2 regions of the Methylobacterium flocculans genome follow, and region 2 is predicted to be linked to the other one. Evidence: riboswitches for the same ligand, from Rfam matches in the RefSeq annotation. Region 2 holds a riboswitch; the other holds the start of a gene.
The links. Region 2 has a riboswitch for thiamine pyrophosphate ahead of thiO (glycine oxidase ThiO). Riboswitches for the same ligand answer to the same signal wherever they lie in the genome.
Positions count from the first base shown of each region.

Region 1: linked by a shared signal. The riboswitch ahead of thiC (phosphomethylpyrimidine synthase ThiC) and the one ahead of thiO (glycine oxidase ThiO) in region 2 are both predicted to bind thiamine pyrophosphate.

Region 1 is NZ_CP107532.1:2,490,624-2,506,219, forward strand. It holds gene OF380_RS11575 (OmpW/AlkL family protein) at 122-793, shown strand; gene OF380_RS11580 (transglycosylase domain-containing protein) at 818-3,004, opposite strand; gene OF380_RS11585 (GNAT family N-acetyltransferase) at 3,181-3,630, opposite strand; gene OF380_RS11590 (hypothetical protein) at 3,693-4,016, opposite strand; gene OF380_RS11595 (hypothetical protein) at 4,194-4,403, shown strand; gene OF380_RS11600 (hypothetical protein) at 4,523-4,816, opposite strand; gene OF380_RS11605 (type 1 glutamine amidotransferase) at 4,976-5,833, shown strand; gene OF380_RS11610 (acyltransferase family protein) at 5,862-6,962, opposite strand; gene OF380_RS11615 (restriction endonuclease) at 7,099-7,473, opposite strand; gene OF380_RS11620 (alpha/beta hydrolase) at 7,484-8,335, opposite strand; gene OF380_RS11625 (zinc metalloprotease) at 8,569-9,309, shown strand; gene OF380_RS11630 (hypothetical protein) at 9,486-9,698, shown strand; gene OF380_RS11635 (hypothetical protein) at 9,839-10,093, shown strand; gene OF380_RS11640 (BA14K family protein) at 10,168-10,848, opposite strand; TPP riboswitch at 10,998-11,106, shown strand; gene thiC (phosphomethylpyrimidine synthase ThiC) at 11,187-13,079, shown strand; gene OF380_RS11650 (Y-family DNA polymerase) at 13,121-15,016, opposite strand; gene OF380_RS11655 (ImuA family protein) at 14,913-15,596, opposite strand, start outside.
Region 2 is NZ_CP107532.1:689,867-705,462, forward strand. It holds gene map (type I methionyl aminopeptidase) at 218-1,048, shown strand; gene radC (RadC family protein) at 1,125-1,832, shown strand; gene OF380_RS03100 (circularly permuted type 2 ATP-grasp protein) at 1,958-3,397, shown strand; gene OF380_RS03105 (alpha-E domain-containing protein) at 3,527-4,471, shown strand; gene OF380_RS03110 (transglutaminase family protein) at 4,510-5,337, shown strand; gene OF380_RS03115 (peptidase) at 5,384-6,136, shown strand; gene OF380_RS03120 (thiamine phosphate synthase) at 6,224-6,880, opposite strand; gene thiG (thiazole synthase) at 6,921-7,712, opposite strand; gene thiS (sulfur carrier protein ThiS) at 7,717-7,929, opposite strand; gene thiO (glycine oxidase ThiO) at 7,926-9,071, opposite strand; TPP riboswitch at 9,213-9,341, opposite strand; gene OF380_RS03140 (adenylate/guanylate cyclase domain-containing protein) at 9,389-10,636, opposite strand; gene rpoD (RNA polymerase sigma factor RpoD) at 10,812-12,806, opposite strand; gene dnaG (DNA primase) at 13,005-14,927, opposite strand; gene OF380_RS03155 (methyl-accepting chemotaxis protein) at 15,034-15,596, opposite strand, start outside.

The DNA.
Region 1 (15,596 bases), 1.8 Mb from region 2:
ACGCCTGCCCTGCAGGCCTGCCCTCGAACACGAAAAGCACGGGACCATGTCCGGCCGTTTCCCACGCTCCACCGACTCGTGCCCTTCGCATGCGCCTCGCCCGAAACCGTCCGGACGCCGGATGGTGTTTCGCCGTACGCAGACCGTGCTGGCGGCCTCCCTCGGTGCGTTCGTGCTCTCCGCACCCGGCCGGGCGGCCGACGCCGCGCCGGAGGCGCGAGACACCGGCGGGCTCGTCGCCGGCAGCATCCTCGTGCGTGGCCGGGCCACGGGCCTGATTCCCGTCAACCAGCATTCGCAGGTCGATTTCGTGGGCGGGCGCGTGGTGACGCCGATCCGCATCCTGCCCGACTTCGACGCGACGTACTTCCTCAGCGACCATTTCGCGGTGTCGGGTCAGGCCGGCATCGTGGCGACCCGGAGTGCGTTGCACGGATCGCTCGTCGGCAACCTGCCGATCGGCCGTACCTGGAGCTTCGCCGCCACCGGGGCGATCCAGTTCCACCTCTTTCCCGACGCGGCCTTCAACCCTTATGTCGGTGCGGGCGCCGCCTATACGCATCCGCTCGCCTACGAGCCGGCCAAGCCGTTCATTACCGCGATGAAGGCCGACCCGCAGGTGGGACCGGTGATCCAGGCGGGTTTCGATTATCACCTCGGCGGACGGTGGTACGCCAACGTCGAGGTCAAGCAGATCTTCCTGCCGACCCAGGTCTCCCACATCGGCCCCGTCGGCGCGCGGGTAAAGCTCGACATGCTGATCGTCGGCGCCGGCCTCGGCTACCGTTTCTGAGCGCCGGCTCGTGGGGCGGAGGGTCTACTCCCCCACCCCGAACAGCTTCTCGAGGAAGTTCCGGTCGTCCTGGCTCGGGCCACGGCTCGCATCCGCGTGGCGCGCCGCGGTGCGGGGCGGCGGGGCTGCGGCCTGGGGCTCGCCCAGGAGCGCGCCGATGAGGCCGCCCGGCGCGCTGCCGGTGGCGGCCGGCTCGGCCGGTGCACGGTTGCGCCAGCGATTGGCGCCGGGCAGCATCGCGGGCGATTGACCCTTCAGGGCCACCGTCATGTAGGCCTTCCAGATCTCACCCGGCAGGTTGCCGCCGGACACCTTCTTGGTGGATTCGCCGTCGTCGTTGCCGAGCCAGACGCCCGTCACCAGGGTCGACGAGTAGCCCACGAACCAGGCATCGCGGAAATCCTGGCTGGTGCCGGTCTTGCCGGCGAGATCCCAGCCCGGAACCTCCGCCTTCTTCGCCGTCCCGGTCACGAAGGTCTCGTGCATCATCGCGTTCATCATCGAGACCGCATTGGCGTCGATGACGCGGCCGAGCCCCGCATCCTTGCGCTTGTAGAGGAGCTTGCCGTCCGCGCCCTTCACGCTGGCGATGACGTAGGGGATCACCCCCGTGCCACCATTGGCGAAGGCCGCGTAGGCGCCCACCAGTTCCAGCGGCGTCACCTCCGAGGTGCCGAGCGCGATCGAGCCGTTGGCCTGGAGCGGAGAGGCGATGCCGAGGCGCTGGGCCGTCTGCACCACGGTCTTCGGGCCGACCTCCTGGCCGAGGCGCACCGCCACGGTGTTGAGCGACAGGGCCAGCGCGTCCCGGAGCGTCACGGGGCCGCGATAGTCGCGCGAGTAGTTCTCGGGGTTCCAGCCCTTGATGCTGATCGGCGCGTCGTCGCGCACCGAGTCGGGGGTCAGGCCGTGCTCGACCGCCGCGAGGTAGACGAAGGGCTTGAAGGAGGAACCGGGCTGGCGCTTGGCCGTGGTGGCGCGGTTGAATTGGCTCTGCGCGTAATCGCGCCCGCCCACCAGGGCGCGGATCGCGCCATCGGGCCTCAGGGAGACGAGGGCGCCCTGGGCGACGTTGTAGCGGGCGCCCTTCTGGTTCAGCTCGTCGACCAAGGCCTTCTCGCCGGCCGCCTGCAGGCCGGTATCGACGGTGGTTGCGATGACGATGTCGCTCTCGAATTTCGGCAGGAAGTCGTCGAGCACGTCCATGACGAGGTCGGCGACGTAGTTGGCCGATCCGCCGCCGCGCGCGCCCGCGGGGCGGGCCGGGTTCGCCAGGGCCAGCTTGGCGTCCGCGGGCTTCGCGAAACCGAGCTCCTGCATCGCGGCGAGGACCTGGGCGGCGCGGGCCTGGGCGGCGGGCAGGTTGCGGTTCGGGGCCAGGCGCGAGGGCGCCTGCACGAGGCCGCCGAGCATCGCGGCCTCCGCCAGGGTGACGGCCTTGGCGGGCTTGCCGAAGTAGCGCTGGGCGGCTGCCTCGACGCCGTAGGCGCCGGCGCCGAAATAGACCCGGTTGAGGTAGAGTTCGAGGATCTCGTCCTTGGTATACGTGTGCTCCAGCCACAGGGCGAGGATCGCCTCCTGGATCTTCCGCGAGGCCGAGCGCTCGGGCGTCAGGAACAGGTTCTTGGCGAGCTGCTGGGTGAGCGTCGAACCACCCTGCGAGACGCCGCGCCGCGTCACGTTCTGGGCGACCGCGCGGGCGATGCCCACGGGGTCGACGCCGAGATGGCTGTAGAAGCGCCGGTCCTCGATCGCCACGAAGGCGCGGGGCAGGTAGGGCGGCAATTCGCGGATGCTGACGACCCGGCCGCCGGTCTCGCCGCGATTGGCCAGCAGCGAGCCGTCGCTCGCCAGGATCGCGATGTTGGGCGGACGCTTCGGGACCGCGAGCTGGTCGATCGGCGGCAGTTGCGAGGCGTGATAGGCCACGAGCCCGGCGATGCCGATCACCGCCCAGAGGCCGAGGACGAGGCCGAAATAGACGAGCCGCCCGAGGATGGAGCGGCGCGCCCGGCGCGGCGCCTTGCGGAGCGCCTGCACCGGAGCCTTACGCGCCCCCTTCGAGCCTGATCCCCCGCCTCTCGCCACGCCGCCTCCCGCGCGATCGGCCCGCGACAGGCGCAGATCGAGGTCGGCCGGATCCCCGGCGCGCCCCTCGGGCACGTCGAAGTTCGGCTCACCCCGGCCTACGCGTCCGCGTCCCTTCGCCATCAGTCCCGTCTGTCCCAAGGTTCGTTCGCGATTCGAGCGACCCTGCAAGCGCACGGTAAATGCGGCGGGTTTAAGGGGTGTTAACCGATGGTTTTTTCAAAGGCTTGAGAAACAAGGGAAAAATCTGCCGCGGTGGAATTCCGTCCTCCCAGCGTTCGAGTCGGAAGCCCTTCGGATCAGCTCTTCTTGCGTAAGGGGCGGACCATCACGGTGCCGCCGCCGAGGAATCCGGTGGCGTCGGCGAAGGCGTGCAGCGTGGGCTGCTCGGGGTCGATCAGCAACTGAAGCGCGCCGCAACCGGCCGAGCGCGCCGCCTGCGCCCCGGCCTTGAGGAGGAGCCGGCCGATGCCGCGTCGGCGCTCCTCTGGGCCCACCAGAAGGGTGGTGACCTGCGCGACCGGCAGGTCCGCCTCAAGGGTGCGATACCAGTGCAGGAGGATGAGCCCGCTGGGCGGTCCCCATTCCGCGGCGACGAGGGCCGCGCCCGAACCCTGCCGCAGGGCGTCGAGCCGCTCGGCCAAGACCTCGGGGGCCGTGGGATACCCGGCCGCGCGCAGCAGCACGGACAGCCCCGCCGCGTCGGTGCCCGTCGCGGCGCGGATCTCAAGCCCGTAACGGCTCGCCAATCTGATCTCCGATCGGCTCGTCCCGGCGGGTCACGCCGGGAGAGCGAGGGGCGGAAGCCGGTTCAGTCCCGCCGCATCAGGCCGAACAGGGCGAAGCCCGCCAGCGCCGCGAGGCCGAGCGCCAGCCCGCGATTGCCGCGGAAGTGGTCCGCCGCCGCTTCTCCTGCCTCGCGCAGGTCCTGGGCCAGGGGCGAACCGGTGAGGATGCGCTCGGCGCGGGCGTGATTCTCGGGCCGCGTGGCGATCGACACCGCGAAGGAGCCGTCATCCACCCGGTCGATCTCGACGCTGTTGCGCGCGAAGCCCGCGCGGGACAGGCGCTCGCGTGCGGATCGCGCGGCCTTGAGGGAGGGAACGGTCACGGAAGCCAACACGCTGTCGGACATTGAGTTTTCTCCTTGGTTTGGCAAACCAAACCACGGCCGTACGAAGGTGGTTCCGCGAAAGTGGGCCGCTGCCCCCGGGGGATGCGCCCTTAAGCTCCCGGCAACCGACGTGGTCCTAAGCCCGGGGTGTCTCGCGTCGGGCCGATCCCGCGCCGTCGCATCAGGAGCTTGCCAGGCTTGCGCGATCCGTTCGTTCCCGCCGCCCTCGCCGACCGCCTCCGGCAGAAGGGTCGCGAGGCCCGGTCCCGCGCGGCGCTCGTCTACGAACCGGCGAAACCGGTCTTCGCCGAACTACTGGACACGCGCGGCCACGGCACCGGGCAATTCGTGCGCCTGTCCCAGGGGATGGTCGAGGCAATCACGCGGGGGACGAAGGCGGAGGGCTGACGGGCAGGTGCGCCGTCCGTTCGGGACTTCGCGCGAACGCTGTCGGGAAGGCGGACCTACCCAACCTTGATGGGACGTGCCTTCACGCCCCGTCGGCATTCACGTCGGAATGCGGCGCGCTACCGGTCACAGCCGATGCAGATGTCGCGGACCACCCTGTCGCGGGCCGGGCCGGTGCGCTGGTTCGGCAGCGTTCCGGCGAAGGCGTGTTCCGCCGCGCGTCCCTGGGGTGCGACGGGCTTCGGCGCGGCCGGCGCGAGCGTCCGGGATGGGTCGGGCATCGGCGGGGTCAACGCCATGTACTGCGCCGGGGCCGTGCTCGGGGCAAACGCGAGCCCGGCCATCAGGCAGGGGATCACGCGTTTCGGCAGCGCCGCAGCCGCAAGAGCAGCCGCAAGACATCGCAGGGCCATCCGAGCCTCCGGTCACGTGCCCAGGGTGTGCGACGCAGATTCCTGCGGCGATGCAGATTCCTGCGGCGATCCGGCCACCCCTCCACCGGGAACGAGGGGGCGGCCGGATCGTTCCTCGTCCCATTTTCCGGCCTCGCGGCCGAAGGGGATCGGACATCCATGCTCACACTCCTCGTCGCGGACGGGAACGACCGGGAGGGACGCGCGAGCCACTTCGCGGGCACCGGCGTCACCTCGGCGGAGGCCTATGCGGCCATCCTGCGCGACCTCGCGCCGGGGATGGCCTGCACGCTGATCAATCCGGCCGATGCCGATGCGACGCTGCCTCCCGGCGCGGCGCTCGCCGATTACGACGGCCTCGTGGTCACCGGCTCCACCCTGCATGTCGGTGACGACACCGACGCCGTCCGGCGTCAGATCGCCCTGGTGCGCCGGGCGCTCGCGTGCGGCCTGCCGGTCTTCGGCTCGTGCTGGGGTGTCCAGGTGGCGGCGGTGGTGGCGGGCGGCGACGCGGGCCCGAATCCGAAGGGACCGGAATACGGGTTCTCGCGGGATCTGACCCTCACCGAGGCCGGACGCGCCCACCCGCTCCTGGCCGGGCGACCGGCGCGCTTCGATGCGCCGGCCATGCATTTGGACGCGGTCGTCACGCCGCCCGCCGACGCCACGGTGCTGGCGGGGAACCGGCTCCTCCCGGTTCAGGCGATCGAGATCGTGTACGGGCCGGGGGTGTTCTGGGGGACGCAGTACCATCCGGAACTGGACCTCGACGCGCTCGCCGCCATGCTGCGGCTGAGCGCCGACGACGTGGTCGCGGCGGGAGTCCTGCCCGATCCCGCGGCGGTGGAGGCCTTCGCGGCCGATCTCTGCCGGGTCCATGCCGATCCAGAGGGTGAGACCGGGCGCGTCGCCCTGCACCGGCTCGGGCCCGACCTCCTCGAACCCGCCCGCCGGCGCACCGAGATCGCCAACTTCCTGGAGCGTCTCGTCCGCCCCCGCGTCGTCGCGGCGGCCTGACCGCTCGGGTGAGCGCCGCGCGACGTCCTCAGGCCGTCCGCAGGGCGGCGTCGGCCGGGCGCGGGCGTTCGCCCACCAGCTGGAACGCCCTGGGGCGCTTGAACAGGAAGGACGCCCGGGTGTGGCGGATCGCCCGCTCGAAGGCGAGGGGCACCAGGATCGCCACCACGGTGACGGTCACGCTCGCCCAGCCGATATCCGTGACGGCGCCGGATTTGACGATGAGCGTCCGGGTCAACGCCATCGGCAGGAAGAAGGCGAGGTAGATCACGATCGAGCGCTGGCCGCAGGCCCGCAACGCCGCCGTGACCGGTCCGCCGGCCCGGCTCATCAGGGCGCCGATGGCCACGATCGCCAGGGCGCCCGCCCCGCTGAGAGCGAAGCCGAGACCGGGCAACTGCGCCAGGGTCGGGATCGCGGGGTTGCCGGTGGGGAGGAAGACCAGGGCGGCGTTGACCAGCGCCCAGAGGGCGAGGCCCGCCAGGGCGGCGCGGGCATGGCCCTGCACCGCGTCGGCGAAGGAGAAGATGCGCTCGGCGAACAGGTAGCCGACGAGGAACCAGACGTAGCGGTCGCAGAACTCGTCCACGAGGTCGAGGCCGGTCTCGATCGGCAGGATCTCCAGCAGGGTCGCCGCCGCGAGGATCAGCGGGGCCGGCACTCGGCGCAACAGCTTGGTCAGCACCGAGAACACCGCCAACAGGTAGATGAACCACAGCGTCGAGTAGGGTTCCACCAGGGCCAGCGCGAGATGGGCGAGGAACGCACCGGGGCCGCCGCCGTCGACGATCTGTCCGTACCTCGCCGCCGACTGGATCAGCACCCAGAGCCCGTAGAAATAGGCGAAATGCACGAGGCGGCGGTCGAGGAAGAGGCGCCAGTCCCGGTCGATGACCCGGCCGAGGAACAGGCCCGACAGGAGGAAGAAATCGGGGATCCGGAACGGGCGCGCGAAGGCGACGAGGGTGTGGAGGAAGCCCTCGCCCTCCATGGCGATGCCGGTGCCGATGGTCGAGTGCATCATCACCACGAGGATGATGCAGAGCCCTTTGGCGACGTCCACCCAGGCGAGGCGGCCCGCTTCCACCGGTCCCGCTGCCAAACCCACCATCTTCCCGCCCCCCACCATCTTCCCGCTCTCCCTCCTCGATCGTGCGCGACACTCCGGCCAAGAGTCTTAAGGGAGCGGGTACGCGGGGCGCCCGCCCGCCGATCATGCCGAACGGCGGGTAAAGCGGGTTCGGCGAATACGGCGCATCCCCCCGTCAGTACGGGTCGCGCTTGGCGCCGCGCCGGTCTCGGGTCATCCGCGTCGCCGCATGGAAGTCGTCGGGCTTGGTCCGGACCCAGGCCAGGAACTGGGCCATCTCGGGGTCCGTCCGCAGGGCATCGACATCGGCCAGCCGGCGGGCGATCTCGGCCTCGCTGAAGCGGGCATGGATCGCCGAGTGGCAGATCTGGTGCAGCCGCACCGTGCCGGCTCGCGCCCCGCCCTTCAGCTTCGGGGTGAGGTGGTGCAGGCTCGACTTGGCGCGTGGCGGGATCGGGCGTTCGCAGAGCGGGCAGATGACCGGGGCCTTCGCCGCCGGCCCCTGCGTCGTCGGATCGTCCGCGCGCCACATCCGGTCCCGTCGTCCCATCGGGGTTTCCCTAAGGTGCCTGCGCGGACGCGTGACGGCAGGGCGTGGCCGAGCTGTCCGCCGGGCGGAACAGGGCCTCCGCCTCCGCGTCCTGCGCGCCGAGGATCGAGACGTGGTCGCCGTCAAGGACGACGAGGCGGACGCGCGCGCCGCCCCGCTCGGCCAAGCGCCGGGCATGCGACAGGGGTACGACCCGGTCTCGGGTGCCGTGGACGATCAGGACCGGGCCGCCGGCTTGTCCGAGGCGCTCATCCGAGCGGAAGGTGTCGCGCAGCAGGAGGCCGGTCGGCAGGTAGGGAAAGCGGGCCGCCGCCACCGCTGCGAGAGAATCGAACGGCGCCTCCAGGTAGAGGCCGAGATGCGGCACCGATGCCGCGGCCGCCACCGCCACGGCGGCACCGAGGGAATGGCCGTGCAGCAGCACCGGGGCCCCAGGGGCCCGCGCCGCGATCGCCCCGTAGGCCGCGGCGGCATCGGCGATCAGCCCGTCCTCGCTCGGGCTGCCCGTCGAGCCCGGATAGCCCCGATAGGCGATGGCGAGCAGACCCCAGCCCCGGTCCCGCCAGGGCGCGCCGGCAAAGCGCGCGGCCGCCGGCTCGGGCCGCGAGCCGTTGCCGTGGAAGCTGAGGACCACGGCGCAGCCCGGGGCGGGCGGGCGCCAGAAGCCGAGGAGGCGCTCGCCATCCGCAGTTTCCAGGCTGATCGCCTGCGTTCCGGCTGGGGCCTCGCGGCTCGAGGCGGGCGCGGGGCTGCGGAACGCGCCCGGATAGATCAGGTGGCGCTGGAACACGCCGAGCAGGAGCAGCACGACCGCGTAGAGCGCCAGCGGCACCGTGAGGAGGAGCGAGAGGAGGAAGCGCATGCGTCCGGGCTCGAGGGCGTTCCAGCGATGGAGCCGTGATCCCGGTGGCCAGGAGGGGTCCGGAAGGAACCCCGTAGCTAGGGACTGGACATTGGCGTGTCACCAGCGATGTTGCGTCGCGTGATAGCCCTGGCTCCCTTCCCCCTCCCAGATCCCGCGAGCGGGACCTCCCCTCGTACCGCGCGGACGCCCTGCCGACGCGCGGGGGACCGTCCGGCCGCGCCGGGCCTCGCATGAGCGGGACCCCACGCGAGGCGGTGATCGGCCTCAGCGCCAATGTGCTCCTCGTCGGCCTGATCGTCGGCGTCCTCGGCTTCGGCATCGGCGCCGGGGCCCTGGATGGGTCGGGGGCGGCCTTCAGCTTCGTGATGGCGGTGTGGGTCCTGGGCCTGTGCGTGCATGCGTTCGGCCATGCTCTCGCGGCGCGGCGCTGGGGCCTGCCCGGGACCGAGGCCCTGACCCTCGATCCAAGGCGCCTGCCCAATCGCGTGGCGACCCTGCTCCTGCCGGTCGTCCTCACGGTCCTGGCCGGGTTCGGCTTTCCCGGCGGGGTGTCCGATGCGGCGACCGAACCCGACCCGGGGCGGCGTTCGGCGACGGCCCTGGCGGGACCGGCGATGAGCCTCGCCTTCCTGCTCTTACTCGCCGCCCTCTACGCGCTGGCGCGTCCCGAGGCCGAGACCCTGCGGGCGGTGCTCGCGGTCTCGGTCCTCTTCCAGGGTACCGCCCTCATCCTCGGCCTGATGCCGGTGCCGGGACTCGACGGCTACGACATCCTTCGCCCCTGGCTCCCCAACGCCTGGGCCTGGACGGAGCGGATGGCCCGGCACTCCGGGTTCGTGCTGCTGGGACTGTTCCTCGTCTCCAGCGCCTTCAGCCGCCCGCTCTTCGGCGCCAGCCTGCGCCTGACCGCCGCCCTCGCGATCGATCTCTCCGACGTGATCGCCGGCTACCGGCTCATCCGCCTCTGGTGAAGAATGGGCAGCCCGCTTCACGGAGAATGTGAGATCGCTCAGTACAGAAATGGTCTCGCGAGCTTGTGACCGCTGCCGTATGCTGTCGTACGATAGGGAGCCGACGCGGGCGTCCTGGTCCGGGCCGATTCTGACGCGCATTGCGCGGAGGCGATCCTTCACGCGAACAGTTGGTCATGACGGACGCCGCACCAGCCCAGATGCCACCGAACTCCTACCGCGTGCGCCTGCTGGATGGGGCCGGCCGCGTGCTGCGCACGAAGGTCATCCCAGCCCGCGACGAGGCCGAGGCCATCGAGCGGGCACGGGCCTTCATGGATGGCCGGTCCGTCGAGCTCTGGGCGGGGGATCGCCTGGTGCTGCGCCTCGACGCATCCGATCCCGCTTGAGCTGACGGTCCACTGCGATCCGTGGGACAGCCGCCCGGGCCAGGGCGCAAAACCACTGTCCCGCCGCGTGAAACCTGATTAGGTGCACGCCGGATTCGGACCGGGCCGTTGGCGTGCCTCGGGGCCGCTGGAGACCCCTCATGGCCCTCAAGACGACTTTCCTGGTCCAGACCTTCGTGCTGAAGCGCAAGCGGCTCACCCCCGGCGACCGGGAGGTCGCCGTCACCGAGAGCGGTGCCCTCAAGAAGGCCGAGGCCATGGCCGCGCGCTTTCCCGGGACCGCCGCGATCAAGGTCGTGGCCGACGACGAGACGGGGGAGCTGGAGAGCGCCGCCATCCTGGCGAGCTTCGGCGAGGTGCCGGACGATTTCGCCGAGAGCCTCCAGGGGGGCTGAGGGACCCGAATCGACAGAAGGCCCCGCCCGCGCGGGGCGGGCGAGGCCTTCGATTCCGTGTGGCCGGTCAGCCGTTACGGGCAGGCGTGGCGCTGGCCGTCATTGCCGAGATAGGTCCCGCTGCGGCGGTCGTAGGACCGGAAGCGCTGGACGCAATAGGCGACGTCGTTGCCGGTCGGGGCGACCTCGGTGGTGGTCTCAGTACCGTAGCCGGCCGGGGCATAGCCGCCGCCGTAACCCGTGCCGTACCCTCCGTAACCACCCCCGTAATAGGCTGGTGCGTAGCCGCCGGCGTAGTAATCGTCGCCGTAATAGCCGCCATAGGCGCTGCCGAGGCCGTAGCCGATGCCGGCGCCCGCCAGCCCGAGGCCGACACCGAGCCCGATGCCGCCATAGCCACGACGGTAGCCATAGCCCCGCCCGCCGTAGCCGGCCCGGTTGAAGCCGCCGCGATTGAACCCGGCGACGCCGCCCCGGAAGCCCCTGCCGCCGGCCAGCCCAACGCCGCCACCGAAGCCGGCGCGGTTGAAGCCGCCGCCGCCGAGACCGTTGCCCCGGAAGCCGCCGCCCGCGAGGCCGCCCCGGAAACCACCGCCACCGAGGCCGCCCCGGAAGCCGCCACCGCCGAGCCCACCACCGTGGAACCCGCCGCCACCGCCCCGGAAGCCACCGCCGCCCGGACGGGCATCGGCGGTCACGGGAATCATCGCGAGGGCGCCGACCAGGGCGGCCGACGCCAGAAGAATGCGCTTCATGGGAGAACCTGTGGTTTGTGCGCCGGCCCAGACGGCCGGACTCGTGGGGGGAAAACGCCGGCCTCGTCCGTAAAGTTCGTTCAGGCGCAGTTTCCGCGTCGGTTTGTCAGTGCGGCGATTGACAAAGCCGCTCGGGAGATCGAACCTGGAACCATTCCGAGGGGAGCCCCGAGTCCGGGGGCTGAGATTGGGCGCGTCGCCCCGACCCTTGAACCTGATCCGGTTCGTACCGGCGGAGGGACGGGAATCCTCTTAAAAACGGCGCGCCCGCACAAGCGTCGTCCCATCCAGAGCCGTCGTCCCCGAACCGGATCGCCTCCAACGCCAGGAGCGAACCGATGAATGCACCCGTTCTCCCGAAGGATCTGCCGCAGGGCCCGCCGCAGGCGGTGACCACGGGCCCGATCATGGGCTCGCGCAAGGTCTATGCGGCGGTCGCCGGCCATGACGACGTGCGGGTGCCGTTCCGCGAGATTACCCTCAGCGATCCGAAGGAGGCCCCCGTGCGGGTCTACGACCCGTCCGGCCCCTACACGGAGACGGATGCGCGGATCGACCTCCATGCCGGCCTGCCCCTGGTGCGCGAGCCCTGGATCGCCCGGCGCGGCTACGCCACGGTGACGCCCCGCGCGGTCAAGCCCGAGGACAACGGCTTCGTGCCCGAGGACAAGCTCGTGGCCCCGTGTCCGGCCACCCGCGAGATCCGCAAGGCCGGCCCCGGCCAGATGGTGACGCAGTACGAGTTCGCCCGCGCCGGCATCATCACCGAGGAGATGATCTACGTCGCCCACCGCGAAAACCTCGCCCGCGAGACGATGCTCGAAGGCGCGCAGGCGGCGCTTGCCGACGGCAACAGCTTCGGCGCCTCCCTGCCGGGCTTCATCACGCCCGAGTTCGTGCGCGACGAGGTGGCCCGCGGCCGCGCGATCATCCCGGCCAACATCAACCACCCCGAGGTGGAGCCGATGGCGATCGGCCGGAACTTCCTCGTGAAGATCAACGCCAACATCGGCAATTCGGCCGTGACCTCGTCCGCCGCGGAGGAAGTCGAGAAGCTGGTCTGGGCGACCCGCTGGGGCGCCGACACGGTGATGGACCTGTCCACCGGCCGCAACATCCACAACATCCGCTCGTGGATCGTGCGCAACTCGCCGGTCCCGATCGGCACGGTGCCGATCTACCAGGCGCTGGAGAAGGTGGGCGGCGATCCGCTGAAGCTCGACTGGGAGGTCTTCAAGGATACCCTCATCGAGCAGGCCGAGCAGGGCATCGACTACTTCACCATCCATGCGGGCGTCCGCCTCGCCCACGTGCCGCTCACCGCGCGCCGGGTCACCGGCATCGTGAGCCGGGGCGGCTCGATCATGGCGCGCTGGTGCCTCGCCGGGCACCGCGAATCGTTCCTCTACGAGCGCTTCGACGAGATCTGCGACATCATGCGGGCCTACGACGTGTCGTTCTCGCTGGGCGACGGCCTGCGTCCCGGCTCCATCGCGGATGCCAACGACGCCGCGCAGTTCGCCGAACTGGAGACGCTCGGTGCGCTGACGAAAATCGCCTGGGACAAGGGCTGCCAGACCATGATCGAGGGCCCCGGCCACGTGCCGATGCACAAGATCAAGGTGAACATGGAAAAGCAGCTGGAGGAGTGCGGCGAGGCGCCGTTCTACACCCTCGGCCCGCTGACCACCGACATCGCGCCGGGCTACGACCACATCACGTCCGGCATCGGCGCGGCCATGATCGGCTGGTTCGGCTGCGCCATGCTCTGCTACGTCACGCCGAAGGAGCATCTCGGCCTGCCCAACCGCGACGACGTCAAGGAAGGCGTGATCACCTACAAGATCGCCGCCCATGCCGCCGATCTCGCCAAGGGCCACCCGGCGGCGCAGCTGCGCGACGACGCCCTCTCCCGCGCCCGGTTCGATTTCCGCTGGGAGGACCAGTTCAACCTGTCGCTCGATCCCGACACGGCGCGCGCCTACCACGACGAGACCCTGCCGAAGGACGCCCACAAGGTCGCGCATTTCTGCTCGATGTGCGGCCCGAAATTCTGCTCGATGAAGATCACGCAGGATCTGCGCGCCGAGGTTCTGGCGATGGAGGCGGCGGGTCAGGTGCTCGGCGAGGCGAAGCCCATGAGCGAGGCGGAGCGCGCGGCCGGCATGGCGGCGAAGTCCGCCGAGTTCCAGGCGGAGGGCGGCAAGCTCTACGTCGACGCGGCGGAGTAGGTATCCCCGCCCCGGGTCGGCCGAGGTCGACCCGGGAAAACTCATGCGAACAGCCCGTGCACGAACCAGCGCGCGGGCGTGTCCATGGTGAGGAAGCCCTCGCGGTAGACCCAGAGGCGGCGGCCGGCCTCGTCCTCCACCACGTAATAATCCCGCGTCGGCCCGGGCGCCCGCCACCATTCGTCGGCGATGCGCTCGGGGCCGTCCGCATGGGCGACGCGGTGAACGCGGCGGCGCCAGCGGAAACGATGGGGCGGCCCGTCGGGGGCGAGTGCGATCACGTCCTCTGCGACCTCGCCTCGGCGCAGGAGCACGAGGGGGCGGGGCGGCAGGCGGGGGACGCTCCCGTCGGGGTTCGGGCGGCCCGTGCGCCAGGGCTCCGCCGTCCCGGCCTGCTCGGGCAGGTGGCTCGCGCGGAAGCCGAGCCGCATCATCCGCCGGCCGATGCGCTGGCGCAGGGCATCGCCCAGATGTTCGGCTCCTTCGGCAGCGCCGGGCGCCTCCACCAGTATTCCCTGATGCGCCGCGATCGTGCCCGTGGCGGTCACCGCGAGCTCTACGGTCTCGAAGCCGAAGCCGGCATCGAGGGCTGGGCCGAGGCGGTCGAGACGCAGGGCGAGTAGGCGCGCGACCTGGGCCGGGCAGCGGATCGGCAGGCTCATCCCGAGGTCGAGGGTGCGCACCACCCCATCGACCCGGGTCAGGGACAGCCGCAGCGCCCGCGCACCGAGGCCGGCCGCGTCCAGTCGGGGCGCCAGTTCCTCCATCAGCCGCGTGGCCGTGGCGACGATGGTTTCCGGCTGTCCGATCGGTTCGAGGAAGCCGCGCGCAGCCTGGAAATCCCGCGGGTCCCCGGTGGTGACGAGGGGTTCGGGCCGATGGCCGAGGGCCTGGTCGAGCCGCAGGAGCAGGGCCTCGCCGAAGCGCCGGGCCAGCGGCGCCCGGGGCGCGGCGGCGAGGTCGCCGATCCGTCGCAGGCCAAGGCGAGCCAGGGCCTGCGCCGTGGCGGGGTCGAGGCGCAGGGCCGCGACGGGCAGGGCGTGCAGCGCCCGGGCGTTGCCTCCGACCGGAACCAAGATATGCGGGCCACGCCAGTGTTCCCCCGGATACGGCGCGGTCCGGCCTCCCGATGGAAGATCCAGGGCGCCACGAGAGTCGCCGTCCTGGCAGACCAACGAATTTGCGCCCTTCGGGCTGCGCCGGGGAGCATCGCCAGATCGGATGCCGACGAGGCTCCGATCGTCCGCCAGAGGCGCAACCGTGCCCCCTCTCCTGGAAGGAGAGGGCTGGGGTGAGGTGTGTGCGCTTTCCGGAGATGGACCACACCTCACCCTGTCCCTCTCCTTCCGGGAGAGGGGACCCGCGCTGCCCGTCGGATGCGTGAAACCCGTCGTTTCGTCCGGGACAGGGGGCGCGACCAGTCCGCCTCCGCCGTGGCGGGCCAGGGCGAAGGCGCAGGCGGGCGTGTCGGCGAGCGCGATCCGGGCCGGGATCGCGTGCTCGGCGAGCCGCCGGGCGAGATCGGCCAGCAGGGCGGCCTCGCCGCCGAGCAGGTGGCTCGCCCCCGCGATGTCGAGGAAGAAGCCGTCCCCGCCCTCCGCCGGACCGAAGGGGGCGACGACGGGGGTGTAGCGCTTGGCCCAGAGGCAGAGCCGGTGCAGGGCGGCGGCATCCGCCTCTGGGTCGCCGGCATGGACGGCGATGGGCGTGCCGATTCGTGCGCGGGCCCGCGCCAGGGTCTCGCCGGGGGCGAGGCCGAGGGCGCGGGCGAAGGGATCCACCGCGATCAGGCGCAGGCCGTTGGCCTCCATCGCGGCCACCACCATCGGGCCGTCATCGGACGCGCCGGAGGCGCCGCTCTCCGAGGGGCTCGCCCGGGCCCGCCTCAGCCGCGTGATCGGCCAATGCTCCAGCCAGACCGAAACGATGCGCGGCATGATCCCACTCCAGGAGCCAGTGTCCGGTCCGCCCGTTGCGGCTCCGCTCGAGGGTGGCCTGCCAGCACGGCCGCTCGATGCAGCCGAAGCGGTCACGCAGGGCCTTGCCGGCGGCGATGCGCCAGCGCGTCGTCGCCACGTTGGGGCTCTCCGCCCCGGGTGGGCGCAGGACGAGGAGCAGCAGATCCGTGTGCCCGGCCGCCAAGTGGAGCCGCCGGCTCTGGGCCAGGGGCAGGGCGGCGTCCACGAGACCGGCCACGGCGGCCAGCCCCTGCGCGCGCAGGGCCTCTTCCAGGGCGCGGTAGGCGTCGCCGTCGCTGCCGACCTCGAACAGCAGCAGGCGCCCCGGGTCGAGCCCGAGCCCGGCCAGTCCATGTCCGTAGGGGAGGGGATGGCCCTGGCCCGCCACGAGGAGCGCCTCGCCCCGCACGCGGGCGAGGTGGCGCGCCACCAGCGCCAGGGCGAAGCCGAGGGCCGCCGGCTCATCGCCCGCCGCCAGGGGAGAGATCTCGTGCAACTGCCCGAGAGCGAGCCCCCCGCCCGCGAGACGTGCGTCGACATCGTGGATCCCGAGGGGCAG
Region 2 (15,596 bases):
GTCCTGCCTGCCGGCCCGGTGGGACATGTCGCGTCCGCCCCGGGCACCGTGTGTGTAAGGGTCTGCCCGCCCCCGTCTCTATCCGCTCGCTCGCCATACGCCTAGTGCAATGCGGGCGGGCCGCCGGTGGGCGGCGGGTCCGCGAGGGTTGGCCTCGCGCACGCGCCACCGTACATATGGTGCGACCCGATCCGGCATCCGCACGAAACCGTCATCCATGACCCAGAACGAACAGGCCGTCTCCGAGAGCGGACGCCGCTCGCCCCAGCCGCCGCTCCACGGCCCGGAGGGATTCGAAGGCATGCGCCGGGCGGGCCGGCTGACGGCGGAGGCCCTCGACGTGCTGATGGAGGCGACGGCCCCCGGCGTCACCACGGAGCAACTCGACAAGCTGGCCTACACCTTCGCCATGGACAACGGCGCCTATCCGGCCTCGCTGCTCTACCGCGGCTATCCGAAGTCGATCTGCACCTCCATCAACCACGTGGTCTGCCACGGCATCCCCAACGACAAACCCCTGCGCGAGGGCGACATCGTCAACCTCGACATTTGCCTCATCCTCGATGGATGGCACGGGGATTCGAGCCGCATGGCCTATGTCGGCGAGGTTCAGCGCAAGGCCGAGCGCCTCTGCGAGATCACGCACGAATGCCTCATGCGGGGCATCGCGGCGATCAAGCCGGGCGGATCGACCACCGATATCGGCCGGGCGATCCAGGCCTACGCGGAGGCCGAGCGCTGCTCGGTGGTGCGCGATTTCTGCGGCCACGGCCTCGGGCGCACCTATCACGACGCCCCCACGATCCTGCACTACGTCGAGCCGAGCTACGACGTGAAGTTCCAGCCCGGGCAGTTCTTCACGGTGGAGCCGATGATCAATCTCGGGCGCCCGGCCGTGAAGGTGCTTTCCGACGGCTGGACGGCGGTGACGCGCGACCGCTCGCTCTCGGCCCAATTCGAGCACACCGTCGCGGTGACGGAGACGGGCGTGGAGATCTTCACCCTTTCGCCGAAGGGCCTGCACCAGCCGGTCCCCACGGCCGCCTGACGGCCAGCCCGTGAGCGCCCGGCCCCCGCCCCGACCCGACGCCTCGGGGGACGACCCGGGCAAGTCGAAACCGGGCATGTCGAACCCGGGCAAGCCGAAACCGGGCGAGTCCGAGCCGCATTATCTCGGCCATCGCGACCGACTGCGCGCCCGCTTCGCGCAGGCCGGCGCCGACGCGCTCCCGGATTACGAACTCCTCGAACTCGCCCTGTTCCGCGCCATACCGCGCCGGGACGTGAAGCCCCTGGCCAAGGCGCTGATCCGGCGCTTCGGCAGCTTTGCCGAGGTGATCAGCGCCGAGCCCGCGCGACTTGCTGAAATCGAAGGCATCGGGGCCGGAATCATCGCCGATCTCAAGCTCATCGAAGCGGCAGGCCACCGGCTGGCGCGAGGCGCGATCGCCGAGCGGCCGCTGCTGTCGTCCTGGGCCGCCGTCCTCGAATATTGCCGCGCCACCATGGCCTTCGCGCCCCGCGAGCAGTTCCGGGTCCTGTTCCTCGACCGGCGCAACCACCTCATCGCCGACGAAGTCCAAGGCCGCGGCACGGTGGACCACACGCCCGTCTATCCCCGCGAGGTGGCGCGCCGGGCGTTGGAACTCTCGGCCACGGCGATCCTCCTCGCGCACAACCACCCGTCCGGCGACCCGACCCCCTCGGCCGCCGACATCCGCATGACCCGTGAGATCATCGGCGTGCTCGATCCCCTGGGCATCGTGGTCCACGATCACATCATCCTCGGCCGGGAGGGGCACGCCAGCTTCAAGGGCTTGAAGTTGATTTGAACGTGCTACGTTGCACGTCAGAGAGGTAGGCGAAGACCCCGACGACGGGCCGCTGGCGCGCCTCTTGCCTAGCTGACGTGCTAGGTTTCTTGCCTGGGTGGTGGCGTTTCAAGGGAGAGGCGCGAATGGCGCTCGCTGCATTCGACGAGATGACCGGGCTGCCCGATGGGGCGCTGAGCGACCCCGCCGTGCGTGAAGCCTACAACAGCCTCAAGACCTGGCTCGACACGACGCCGCCGGAGCATTTCAACACCCGCCGCAGCCAGGCGGAGATGCTGTTCCGCCGCATCGGCATCACCTTCGCGGTCTACGGCGCCAACGAATCCACCGAGCGCCTGATCCCGTTCGACATCATCCCCCGCGTCATCACCAAACCGGAATGGGGCTTCCTGGAGCGCGGGCTGAAGCAGCGCGTCACCGCGATCAACGCCTTCCTGAAGGACATCTACGGCGCCCAGGAATGCATCAAGGCCGGCATCATCCCGGCCGACCTCGTCTACCGCAACCCGCATTACCGCATGGAGATGCGCGCCTTCCGGGTCCCGCACGACCTCTACGTCCACATCGCGGGCATCGACATCGTGCGCACCGGCGAGAACGACTTCTTCGTGCTGGAGGACAATGCCCGGACCCCGTCCGGCGTGTCCTACATGCTGGAGAACCGCGAGGTGATGCTGCGGCTGTTCCCGGAGCTGTTCTCGCGGCACCGGGTGGCCCCCGTGGAGAATTATCCGGACGCGCTGCTGGCGACCCTGCGGAGCTTGGCGCCCTCCACCGCGACCCGCGACCCCACCGTCGCCCTGCTGACCCCCGGCCGCTACAACTCGGCGTTCTACGAGCACTCGTTCCTGGCGGACAAGCTCGGCGTCGACCTCGTGGAGGCGTCCGACCTCTTCACCAAGGACGACGTCGTCTACATGCGCACCACGGAGGGCCCGCGCCGGGTCGACGTGCTGTATCGCCGCCTCGATGACGACTTCCTCGATCCGCTGGTGTTCCGTCCGGATTCTGTGCTCGGCGTGCCCGGCATCATGAACGCCTACGAGCGCGGGACCGTGACGCTCGCGAACGCGGTGGGCACCGGCATCGCCGACGACAAGGCGGTCTACAGCTACATGCCGGAGATCGTGCGGTTCTTCACCGGCGAAGAGCCGATCCTGCACAACGTGCCGACCTATCGTTGCCGCGAGAAGGAGGCCTTCGCCTACGTCATGGACAACCTCGCCGAGCTCGTGGTGAAGGAGGTCAACGGCTCGGGCGGCTACGGCATGCTGGTGGGCCCGCATGCCACCAAGCGCGAGATCGAGGAGTTCGGGCGCAAGCTCAAGCATGCCCCCGACGGTTTCATCGCCCAGCCGACCCTGGCGCTCTCGACCTGCCCGACCTTCGTCGCCTCCGGAGTCGCGCCCCGGCACGTGGACCTGCGCCCCTTCGTGCTCTGCGGCTCGGACGAGATCCGAATCGTGCCCGGCGGCCTGACGCGCGTGGCCCTGAAGGAGGGATCCCTGGTCGTGAATTCGAGCCAGGGCGGCGGCACCAAGGACACCTGGGTCCTCGACGCCTGAGACAATCCGGGCTCCCCGCCACGGCGTTCCGTGCCGGGGGCCTTCCCAATCGATTGCCGCCACCGGCATAGTCCCTTCAGCCCAGCGGTCGCAGCGCCCCGCGCCCGGCCGGCGTCTCAACGGAACCCCATGCTGTCCCGGACCGCAGACAACCTGTACTGGCTCTCGCGCTATGCCGAGCGGGCGGAGTTCGTCGCCCGCATTCTCGATGCGGCGCTGCGGCTGGCCGCCCTGCCCTCCAGCTACGGCGGCGGCGAGACCAACGAGTGGGCCTCGGCGCTGGCCTCGGCCGGCGATCCGGAGGTGTTCAAGCCCCTCTACGACAGCGTGACGGAAGCCACCGTCTGCGACTTCCTCGCCTTCAGCCCCCACAATCCGTCCTCGATCCGCTCCTGCATCGAGACCGCCCGCGAGAACGCCCGCAGCGTGCGCACGGCGCTCACAACCGAGATGTGGGACGCGATCAACGGGGCCTGGCTCGAACTGCGCAACTACGAGGGCCGGGACCTCAACCGCGACGAATTCACCCGATTCCTCGACTGGGTGAAGGGCGTCTCGCTCGCCTTCGACGGCTCGGCCTATCGGACGATGCTGCGCAACGATGCCTATTGGTTCACCCGACTCGGCACCGCGATCGAGCGGGCCGACAACACCGCCCGCATCCTCGACGTGAAATACCGCATCCTGCTGCCGGCCTCGGAGAAGATCGGCGGCAGCCTCGACTACTTCCAGTGGACCACGATCCTGCGCGAGGTCTCGGCCTTCAACGCCTATCACTGGGTCTACCGGGAGAGCGTGAAGCCGCTGCTGGTGGCCGACCTGCTCATCCTCAACCGGCAGATGCCGCGCTCCTTCACCAACTGCTACGGCATGCTGGTGGAGCATCTGGACCTGATCGCCGATGCCTATGGACGGCGCGGCGCGAGCCAGCGGCTGGCGAGCAACACGCTGGCACGACTCGAGGGCGAGAACATCAACCGCATCTTCTCCTCCGGACTCCACGAGTTCGTGACGGAGTTCATCGCCGAGAACAATCGACTCGGCGCCGCGGTCATCGAGCAATATCTGGTATAGAGCCGGCCCCAAATCCGAGGCCGCGCAAAGGTCGCCGCATGCGAATTCGCGTCTTTCACGAGACCAATTACACCTACGAGCAGCCGGCCCGGGGCTTGATCCAGGTCCTGCGCATGCGCCCGCGCGACCATGACGGCCAGTATGTCCGGCGCTGGCGCATCGAGCCCTCGGTCGACGGGCGCGTCAGCGAGCGCGAAGACGGATTCGGCAACGTGGTGCACTGGTTCACCGCCGACGAGCCGGCCGAAGCCCTCTCGATCCGCGTGACCGGAGAGGTCGACACGATCGAGATGCACGGCATCGTGCGCGGCACGGTCGAGCGCGTGCCCGACGTGTTCTACCTGCGCGATTCCGACCTCGCCCTCGCAAATGACGGGATCCAGGCCTTCGCCCGCGAGGTCGCGGAGGCCGGGGATCCGGCCCCGCTGCCGATCCTGCATCGGTTGCTCGCTGCGGTCCACGCGCGCGTCGCCTTCGTTCCGGGGCCGGCCAGCGCCAGCACCAACGCGGCCCAGGCCTTCGCGCAAGAGAAGGGGGTCTGCCAGGACGTCACCCACCTGTTCATCGCCGCGGCGCGCCACCTCGAAATCCCCGCCCGCTACATCTCGGGCTACTTCCATCATTCCGACGGCGAGACCGATCAGGGCTCGGGCCATGCCTGGGCTGAAGCCCTCGTGCCGGGGCTCGGCTGGGTCGGCTTTGATGCGGCCAACGGGATCGCCACCACCGAGGCCCATATCCGCGTCGCGGTCGCCCTCGACTATCTCGGTGCGGCGCCGATTCGCGGCAGCCGCATGGGTGGCGGCACCGAAACCCTGGACGTGACGCTTCGCGTAGAGCAGGCACAGGCGAACGTTCAGTCCTGATCGCGCTCGTGCGCGCGAGGGACCCAAGCCCCGGAAAGACCGAGCCATGACCTATTGTGTCGGCGTCCTCGTGGAAGAGGGCCTTGTGATGATCGCCGACACCCGGACCAATGCCGGGCTCGACGACATCTCGACCTATCGCAAGCTGCACCACTTCAACGTGCCCGGCGAACGGGTGATGATGCTGGCCTCGGCAGGCAACCTCTCGATCACCCAATCGGTCCTCAGCCTTCTCGCCGAGGGTGTCGAAGGCGATGCCGGCGAGCCGAAGATGAAGCTCGTCGAGGCGCCGACGATGTTCCAGGCGGCCCAGCTCGTGGGCCGCGCCATCCGCAGGGTGCGTGAGATCGAGAAAGCCGGCTTCGAGGCCGCCAACCTGCGCTTCTCCGTCTCCCTCCTGTTCGGCGGGCAGATCGGAACGGATCCGATGAAGCTCTACCTGATCTACGCGGCCGGCAACTTCATCGAGTGCAGCGGCGACGCGCCGTTCCTGCAGATCGGCGAGCACAAGTACGGCAAGCCGATCCTCGACCGGGCGGTGAAGTACGAGACCGAGCTCTACGACGCCCTGAAGGTCGGGCTGGTCTCGATGGATTCGACCATGCGCTCGAATCTCGGCGTCGGGCTGCCGATCGACATCGCGGTCGCGCGCCGCAACGCCCTGGACCTCGAGGTGAACCATCGCATCGAGGCCGGCGAGAGCTACTTCCACGACCTTCGTGAGCGCTGGTCGGCGGCCCTGCGCGCGGCCCACCGGGCGATTCCGCGCCCGCCCTACGGGCCGGCCGCGGCGAAGTAGTCGGGCCACCCTGCGTCCGACGCGGGCGGCTCGTTTCACCGGGGACAGCGTGAAGGGGGCCGGCCCGTCAGGGGAGCGGCGCTCGGGTCACGGACGATCCGGCGTGCCGCTCGCGATGTCGAGGAAGATCCGCGCCTGCTCCACGCGATTCGAGCCGCGCATCAGCGGTCCCATGACCGCCACACCCGCCGCCCCCGCCGTATGGCAACCCGGCGCTCGCTCGGTGGTGATGCCACCGAGGGCGATGACGGGCAGGCCGGAGGCGGCCGCTCGCGTCAGCGCCGCCACGCCCAGGGCTGGACCGTAGCCCGGCTTGCTCGCACTCGGAAAGATCGGGCTCACGGTGGCGTAGTCGACCCCGGCTCGAGCCGCCGCCTCGACCTCCGGCACGGAATGCGCCGAGACGCCGACGAGCCCGTTCGGCAGGAGCCCCCGCGCCCGGGCGAAGTCGCTCGGCGTGGAGCCGCCCGGGAGGTGCACGCCCTGCGCCTCGAGGGCCGCCGCCAGGGCCGCATCGCCCCCGACGGTCAGCGTGCCGCGGTGCACCCGCACGCGCTCGGCGACCCTGCGGCCGAGGACAAGGCGCGCATCGGGTTCGAGGTCGCGCTCGCGAAACCAGACCCAGCGGATCCCGGCCGCCAAGAGCCGGTCGAGGGTTTCGAGGAGTTGGCGCGCGGCAATCTCCGGGTCGTCGGTGGCCGATCGCTCGGTGACGACGAGCAGCCGCGCGGGCAGCGCCTTCATGCCGACGCGATCCACCCGCTTCGTGCCGGCCGTGCGCGGTTCACGAGCCCACCAGCCCCAGTTGCGGGCTCGACGGCTCGGCCCGGCCGCGCTTAGGGATGCGGCCGGCGCAATGGGCATCGCGGCCGGCCTGGACCGCGTGGCGCATGGCGCGGGCCATCCGCACAGGATCGTCCGCCTTCGCGACGGCCGTGTTGAGCAGGCAGCCGGCGGCTCCGAGTTCCATCGCGATGACCGCATCGGAGGCGGTACCGATGCCGGCATCCACGATGACGGGCACCGGCGAGCGCCGGCAGATCAGTTCGAGGTTGGCGGGGTTCGCGACCCCCATGCCGGAGCCGATCAGCGAACCCATCGGCATCACGGCGGCGCAGCCGAGGTCGGCCAGGCGCTGGCAGACGACCGGGTCGTCGTTGCAATAGGGCAGCACGGTGAAGCCATCATCGACGAGGTGTCGGCAGGCCTCCAGCAGTTCCGCGACATCCGGGTAGAGGGTCTCGCGGTCGCCGATGACCTCGACCTTGATCCAGGTGGTGTCCAGCGCCTCGCGGGCGAGTTCGGCCGTCATGATCGCGTCGCGGGCGGTCTCGCAGCCGGCGGTGTTCGGCAGGAACCGATGCCCCTTCAGGCGGCGCAGGGTGTCCGAGCCGTGGCCCTGCAGCGAGACCCGGCGGATCGACGCGGTGACGACCTCGGCGCCCGAGGCCGCCACCGCGTCGAACAGGATGCTCTGCGTCGGATAGCCCGCCGTGCCGATGAAGAGGCGCGACTGCAGGGGGATGCCGGCGATCACCAGCGGATCGGCGTACCGGTCGTTCGGGGTTTCGGTCATGCCTTCAGCCTCCCTGCATGGCGCGGACGATCTCGATGCGGTCGCCCTCCGCCAGGGGTGTGGTGTTCCAGTCCCGACGGCGGATCACGGCGCCGTTGAGCGCGATGGCGATACCCTGCGGGTCGTCGATGCCGGTCTCCTCGGCCTCCTCCCGGAACAGGGCGTCGAGGTCGGCGGCCGCGCTTTCGCGGGCCTCTCCGTTGACGGTGAGCCTCATGCGAACGCCCTCCGCTCGGATCCACGCCGGAATCGGGCTAGCCCAAAGCCCTCCGCGAAAGCCGGCAAGCTGCCGTCGGCGACGAGGGAGGCGACGGCGTCGGCGGTCGCGGGCGCCAGCAGATAGCCGTTGCGGTGGTGGCCCGTGGCGACGACGAGGCCGGGCGCCAGGGCGTCGATGATCGGCGCATCGTCGTCCGAGGTTGGGCGGAACCCGCTCCAGATGGCCTCCACGGCCATCTCCTCGATGCCGGGAAGGACTCGCCGTGCGCCCTCGAGCAGAGCGTAGAGACCGCCCGCGGTGACGCCGGGAAGGAAGCCGCAATCCTCGACCGTGGCTCCGACGATGAGGTGCCCGTCGCTCTTGGGCGCCATGTGGACCTGTTCCGTCCAGACCATGTGGCCGAGCGTGCCGGTGCGCTTGGTGGTGCGCAAGGCCAGCGACTGGCCGCGCAGCGGCCGAACCGGAAGCGCCAGGGAATCCGGCAGCAGCCCCGCCTCCCCGCTCCAGGCTCCGGAGGCCAGCAGGACGACATCGGCGCTCACCGCGCCGCGATCCGTGCGAACGCCGGTGACGCGGCCGCCGCTCCAGTCCAGGGCCTCGACCGGACAGCCCTCCACGAGGGTGACGCCCGCTGCGAGGCAGGCCCGGACCAGGGCCGCCATGACGAGGCTCGGATCGACCTGATGGTCGTGCGCGCAGAAGAGACCCGCGCTGATGCCGGGGCGCAGGCCCGGCTCGCGGGCGCGCACCTCCGGACCGGAGAGCCAGCGCGCGTCGAGGCCGGAGCGCACCTGAAGCTCGTGGCGGAAGCGCAGGCGCTCCACCTCGTCGCGGCCGAGGGCGAGGACCAGGGTGCCCTCCTCCCGGTAATCGATCCCGATGCCGGAAGCGGCCTGAAGCGCATCGCGAAATGCCGGCCAGCGGGAAAGGCTCTCCAGGGCAAGGGGCAGGAGCGGGTCGGAGCCGGGCTCGTGCTCGGCGGCGGGGGCCAGCATGCCGGTGGCGGCCAGGCTCGCGCCGGCGCCCACGGCGTCGCGTTCGAGCACGGTGACGGTCCGGCCGCCCTGCGCCAGGCGCCAGGCCGCCGACAGGCCGATCAGGCCCGCTCCGACCACGACCACGTCGCTGCGCGCCGGCATCGTGGCCGGGGGCAGCGCGTCGCCGCGCTTCCGTCGAAGGTTGAGGGAAACATTCGGGGTCACGTCCAACGCAATCTCCGCGCGCGGCGCCGAGATTGGTGGAGCTGCAGCTTCAACCGGTGAAGCGTGCCGGGCTCATTCGCGAAACCCGCGGTCCAATCCCTACGCCGGTATGAACCGGGTCAGGTTCGAAGGATTTCCGCGCCGCCATCCGCGAACGGACGGCCATCGGTTTCTCAGCCCCTTGCCGGGGATCTCCCTGGAACGCTCCTGATGTGGGCCGAGGCGGCGCTCCGGTCAATCCCCAGGTCGGCGGTTCAGGCGGCGGGTGGCCGATTCGGCCGGTAGACGCCCATCGGCTGCGCGAACCCGTCGAGGGCGTGCTCGCCCAGGGACTCCGGGATGTCCCACAGGAAGTCCACGAAAGGCTTCGACATCAGGATCGGCTCGCCGAGCGTCCGGTTGAGGCGGGCGATGCGGCTGGCAAGGTTCACGTCGCGGCCGATCACCGTAAAATCGAGACGGGCGCCGGAGCCCACGTTACCGTAGGCCGCCTCGCCGTGGTGGAGCGCGATGCCGGCCGCCACCGGATTGGCGAACCGGCCGAGCGCATTGGCCTCGGCCAGGGACTGCATGGCGCTCTGAGAGGCCGTGAGCGCGCCCTTGGCGGCGCCGCCCAGATCGTCCCCGGGTTCCCGGAAGATCGCCAGGAGGCCGTCGCCGAGATACTTCAGGACCTCGCCGCCCTCGCGCTCGATGGCCGGCACGAGGCAATCGAAGAAGATGTTGAGGAGGTCCACCGCCTCCTCGGGCGTCATGTCCGCGGAGATGCGGGTGTAGTCCCGCATGTCGGCGAACAGGATCGCGGAGCGAATCCGCTGCACGTGGCCGCGCCGGATCGAGCCGCCGAGGATCGCCTTGTGCGGTTCGTCCCCGACATAGATCCGCAGCACATGGTCGAGTTGCTTGTTGACGCTGCGCATCTCCATCACGGCCGCGAGCGTCGGCATCACGAAGCGCAGGATCGCCACGTCCTCGTCGCGAAATCCGGCTTCGGCCCGGGTCGCGAACGAGATCCCGTTGCGGGTGCCGTTGGTGAAGAACAGGGGCGCCACGATGTATTGCCGGTAACCCTCCGCCTTCAGGTCCGGGATCACCGCGTAGGCATCGTCCGCCGTCTCCGCCAGATCGAGGATCATCCATTCGCCGGTCTCGTGGACCCGGAAGAACGGACTCTCGCGGTAGGCCTTGTCGGAGGCTTCCCCGTGCGGGAACAGGCGCACCGTGGAGCCGGTCTCGCGGGTCCAGAACCGACCGACGCCGGAATACTCGGAATGCAGGGCATCGATGGCCGTGGTCGCCCGGTCCACCGGCACGCCGAGGTCGATGAGCCGCTCGGCGAGGCCCGAGAGCAGGTCCTCGGCCTTGGGCATCCGTGCGCCCTCGCTCAACAGCCAGTCGCGCAGGGCGACACATTGCTGGAGCGCGCCGAACGGCACGTCGTTCGCCTCGGACCCGTCGGCTTCGGCGGTCGGTGCGGGCTGGGGCGGGCCTCGATCGAGCATATGGCCAAGGTGGGTTCGGTATCGGGAGACGGCAACAGGAGGAGAGGCCCGCCTGCCGCCGATCCCTGATGAAAATGGACGAGCCCGGTTTCTGTACGAGCCGGATCCTTGGACCAGACGGGCGGGACACCTTGCGATGCCCCGCCCGGGATCACGCTATCGGCGCGTGACGCAATCAGTTGTCGAGGAAGCTGCGCAGCTTGCGCGAGCGGCTCGGGTGCTTGAGCTTGCGCAGCGCCTTCGCCTCGATCTGACGGATGCGCTCGCGGGTCACCGAGAACTGCTGGCCGACCTCTTCGAGGGTGTGATCGGTGTTCATGCCGATGCCGAAGCGCATGCGCAGCACCCGTTCTTCGCGCGGCGTGAGCGAGGCAAGCACGCGCGTCGTGGTCTCGCGGAGGTTCGACTGGATCGCCGCGTCGATGGGCAGAACGACGTTCTTGTCCTCGATGAAGTCTCCGAGGTGGCTGTCCTCCTCGTCGCCGATGGGCGTCTCGAGGGAGATCGGCTCCTTGGCGATCTTGAGAACCTTGCGCACCTTCTCCAGCGGCATGGCCAGCTTCTCGGCCAGTTCCTCCGGGGTCGGCTCGCGGCCGATCTCGTGCAGCATCTGGCGCGAGGTCCGGACGATTTTGTTGATCGTCTCGATCATGTGCACCGGGATGCGGATGGTGCGGGCCTGATCGGCGATCGAGCGGGTGATCGCCTGCCGGATCCACCAGGTCGCGTAGGTCGAGAACTTGTAGCCGCGGCGGTACTCGAACTTATCGACAGCCTTCATCAGGCCGATATTGCCCTCCTGGATCAGGTCCAGGAACTGCAGGCCGCGGTTGGTGTACTTCTTGGCGATCGAGATCACGAGACGCAGGTTCGCTTCGATCATCTCCTTCTTGGCCTGACGGGCTTCGCGCTCGCCCTTCTGGACCATGTTGACGATCTTGCGGTACTCGCCGATCTCGAGGCCGGTCTCGGAGGCCAGCGTCAGGATCTGCTCGCGCAGGCGCGCCACCTCGTTCGAGCCCTTCTCGACGAGGTTCTTCCAGCCGCGACCGCCGAGGCTGCCGACGCGCTCCATCCAGTTCGGGTCGAGCTCCCAGCCCTGGTAGTGGCGCAGGAACTCGTCGCGGGCCACGCCGTGGCTCTCGGCATAGCGCATCAGCCGCCCCTCATGGGAAATGAGGCGCTTGTTGATGTCGTAGAGCTGCTCGACCAGAGCCTCGATGCGGTTCGCATTGAGCGAGAGCGACTTCACATCGGTGACGACGGCGTCCTTCAGCTCGTCCTGCTTGCGCTCCTGCGCGTCGGTGCGGGTGCCGCCCGACGCCTTCAGCTCGGCATGCTCGATCTGCAGCTTGCGCAGCTTGCGGTAGTTGTTGGCGATGTTGTCGAACGTCTCGAGGACGCGCGGCTTGATCTCCGTCTCCATGGCCGCCAGGGAGACGTTGTTCTCCATGTCGTCCTCGTCGTCGCCCTCGGCCGGCGTCGGCGCATCCCCCTCGGCGTCCTCGCCCTCCTCGGCGCCGTCCGCGATCTGCATCGCGTTCTTGGCGTCGGGGCCGGCGTAGGTGGCCTCGAGGTCGATGATCTCACGCAGGAGCACCCGGCCGTCGACGAGTTCGTCGCGCCAGATGATGATGGCCTGGAAGGTCAGCGGGCTCTCGCAGAGACCGGCGATCATCGCCTCGCGACCGGCCTCGATGCGCTTGGCGATGGCGATCTCGCCCTCGCGGGACAGGAGCTCCACCGAGCCCATCTCGCGCAGGTACATGCGCACGGGGTCGTCCGTGCGGTCGGTCGGCTCCTTGGCGGTGGTCTCCCGCACCGCCAGGGGCTTGGCCGGCGCGATCTCGGCGACCTCGCCGCCCTCGGACCCGTCCTCGTCGTCGCCCTCGCCGTTGGCCTTGGCCTCCGCCGTCTCCTCGGTCTCCTCCGCCTCGACGACGTTGATGCCCATCTCGGAGAGCTGGGCGAGCACGTCCTCGATCTGGTCGGGGTCGGACTGACCGTCGGGCAGGACCTCGTTGATCTCCTCATAGGTGATGTAGCCGCGCTTCTTGGCGAGCTTCACCATCCGCTTGACGGAGGCATCCGTCAGATCGAGGAGCGGCCCGTCGGTCTGTTGCTCCGGCGCAGCATCCGTCTCGTCCCGTTCCGTTGCCTTCGTCGCCATGGTCCGCCTATGGTTGTCGTGGCAGCGTCGTGCGGGATCGTCTCGCTCGATCCGCGTCGTCGACGCCGCAATGCATATGATGTGCGGATTGTCGTGGTGACAGCCGCGTCGATGTCAGAACCCGGTATGCAAGCGAGACGCTTGACCGATTGTTAACCATGCGCCGCCAGGGGCGGCCGAATTCGCTCACGACGGCCGCTAAGGGCCCGACGCCTCGTCTGCGCCCGGCATCTCATCGTCCGCCTCCGCTCCGGCGATGACCGCCATACGGGCCTTCACGTCGCACAGCCAAGCGAAGTTCGCCTCCGTCTCGTCCTCGACCAGGGCCCGTTCGGCCAAGCGAAGTTCGCTATTTAGCGCTCCGGATTTGCGGTGCAAGATCACGGCCTGACGCAATGCGTCTTCGAGACGCACAGGATCGGCATGCGCGTCAAGGGTCCAGCGGTCGCCAGGACGGACATGAGAGGCAAGTCGTGCCGCCGCTTCCACGAGTCCGGCACGAGCCAGGCGGCTCTCCAGAACCGCGACGCCGGGCTGCTCCGCATCGGCGTGACAGTCGAGGAGCAGCGAGCGCAGGGCCTGCGCATCGGCGTCGCCCAACTCGAGCTCGGCGAGATCCTCGGCCTCGATGCCGAGAAGTTCGGGGTGGACGAGGAGGCTCGACACGATCATGGCCTCGCGATCCCGGAACGCCACCGGCCCGGAGGCGCTGGTCTCACCCGCGAAGAGCGGATTGAACTTGGTGGTGATTCGCGGCGACGGCGGCGGGTCACCGGGGCGCGGCGTCCGCTGGAAGGCAGGGCGTGCCCCCCCGCCGCGCGGCTCCCACGGTCCGCGCCGGGCGTGATTTGCCTGGGGGGACAGCGTTCGCAGCCGGCCTTCGATCTCGTCGCGGTAGAAGCCCCGCACCGTCTCGTCGCGGATCGAGGAGACGGTCTCGCGCAGGGACTTGGCGAGGCCGGCACGGCGCTCGGGCGTGTCGAGGGGCGCCCCATCGGTGGCTCGCGACCACAGCACATCCACGAGCGGGCGCGCCGCGTCGAGCACCCGGTCGATCGCGGCCCTGCCCTCGGAGCGCAGGAGGTCGTCGGGGTCCTGCCCCTCGGGCAGCATGGCAAAGCGCAGGGACTTGCCAGGGGTCAGGCCGGGAAGCGCCACGTCGAGGGCCTTGAAGGCCGCGCGCTGTCCGGCCCCGTCGCCGTCGAAGCACAGGATCGGCTCATCGGCATTAAGCCACAGGAGGCCGATCTGCTCCTCGGTGAGGGCCGTGCCGAGGCCCGCCACCGCGTTGGGATGACCCGCCAGGGTCATGGCGATGACGTCGACATAGCCCTCGACCGCGATGATCACGCCCCGGTCATGGGCCGGTTTACGGGCCTGGTGCAGGTTGTAGAGGATCTGCCCCTTGTGGAAGAGCGGCGTGTCCGGCGAGTTCATGTACTTCGCCCGGGCATCCTTCTGCATCGCCCGGCCGCCGAAGGCGATGACGCGACCGCGCGAATCGGTGATCGGAAACATCACCCGGTCGCGAAACTTGTCGTACGGAACCTTGATGTCCTCGCCCGAAACAAGAAGGCCGAGCTCGAGCATCAGGTTCCGGTCCACGTCCTTGCCGGCGAGGTGATCGCGCAGGGCGTAGCGCTCAGCCGGCGCGTAGCCGAGACGGAAGCGCGCCCGCGTCTCGGTCCCGAGCTGACGGCGATCCAGGTAGGCGCGGGCCTCCGTGCCGGCGCGGCCCTGCAGCTGCTCCTCGAAGAAGCGAGCGGCCATCTCCATCACCTCGATGGCGCCGGCGCGCTTCGTCTCCTGCTCCCGGGCATCGGCGCTGGGGGCCGGCAGGGAGACGCCCGCCTCCGACGCCAGGCGCTCGACCGCCTCGGGAAAGCTCAGGCCCTCGGTCTCCATCAGGAACGTGAAGACGTCGCCGTGCTTGCCGGAGGAGAAGCAGTGGTAGAACTGCTTCTGGTCGTTCACGTAGAAGGAGGGCGACTTCTCGGCATTGAACGGCGACAGGCCGCGCCACTCGCGCCCCGCCTTCTTCAGCCGGACGCGCCGCCCCACGATGTCGGAGGCGGGCAGGCGCGCACGGATCTCTTCGAGGATGTGGGGCGGATAGCGCATGTGACCTCTGCGGCCGCCCAGCTTAGCGCATGGTTCTTAAAGAGTCCCTGCGGCTCTCACGCGAGGCCGGCGGCGCCGGTCAGGTCGGACCCGGCCGGCGCTCCGTTCAGGCCGCCCGGATCTCGTCCAGGAAGGTGTCGATGTCGCGCCGGACGCTCATCGACTGCGTCGCCAGTTCCGCTGCCGCCGTCAGGACATGCGCGGCGGCGTCTCCGGTGTGGTCGGCCGAACTCAGAACGCGGGCGACGTTCGCGGACACGTCCTGGGTGCCCTTGGCCGCCTCGCTGGCGTTGCGCGAGATCTCGCTCGTGGCCGCGGTCTGCTGCAGCACCGTCTCGGCGATCATGGTGCTGATCTCGTTCATCGTGGCGATCGTCTGCCCGATCTGACGGATGGTGGCGCTCGCCCGCTCGGTGCCGGCCTGGATCGCCACGATCTGGCCGCCGATCTCCTCGGTGGCGCGCCCGGTCTGGGCGGCAAGTTCCTTCACCTCCGCCGCGACGACGGCAAAGCCCCGCCCCGCTTCACCGGCGCGGGCCGCCTCGATGGTCGCGTTGAGCGCCAGCAGGTTGGTCTGGCCGGCGATCGCCGCGATCGTGGTGACGGCGGCACCGATCTGATTGGCGGCGGCACCGAGATCCACCATGGCGGTGTTCGTCGCATCCGCCT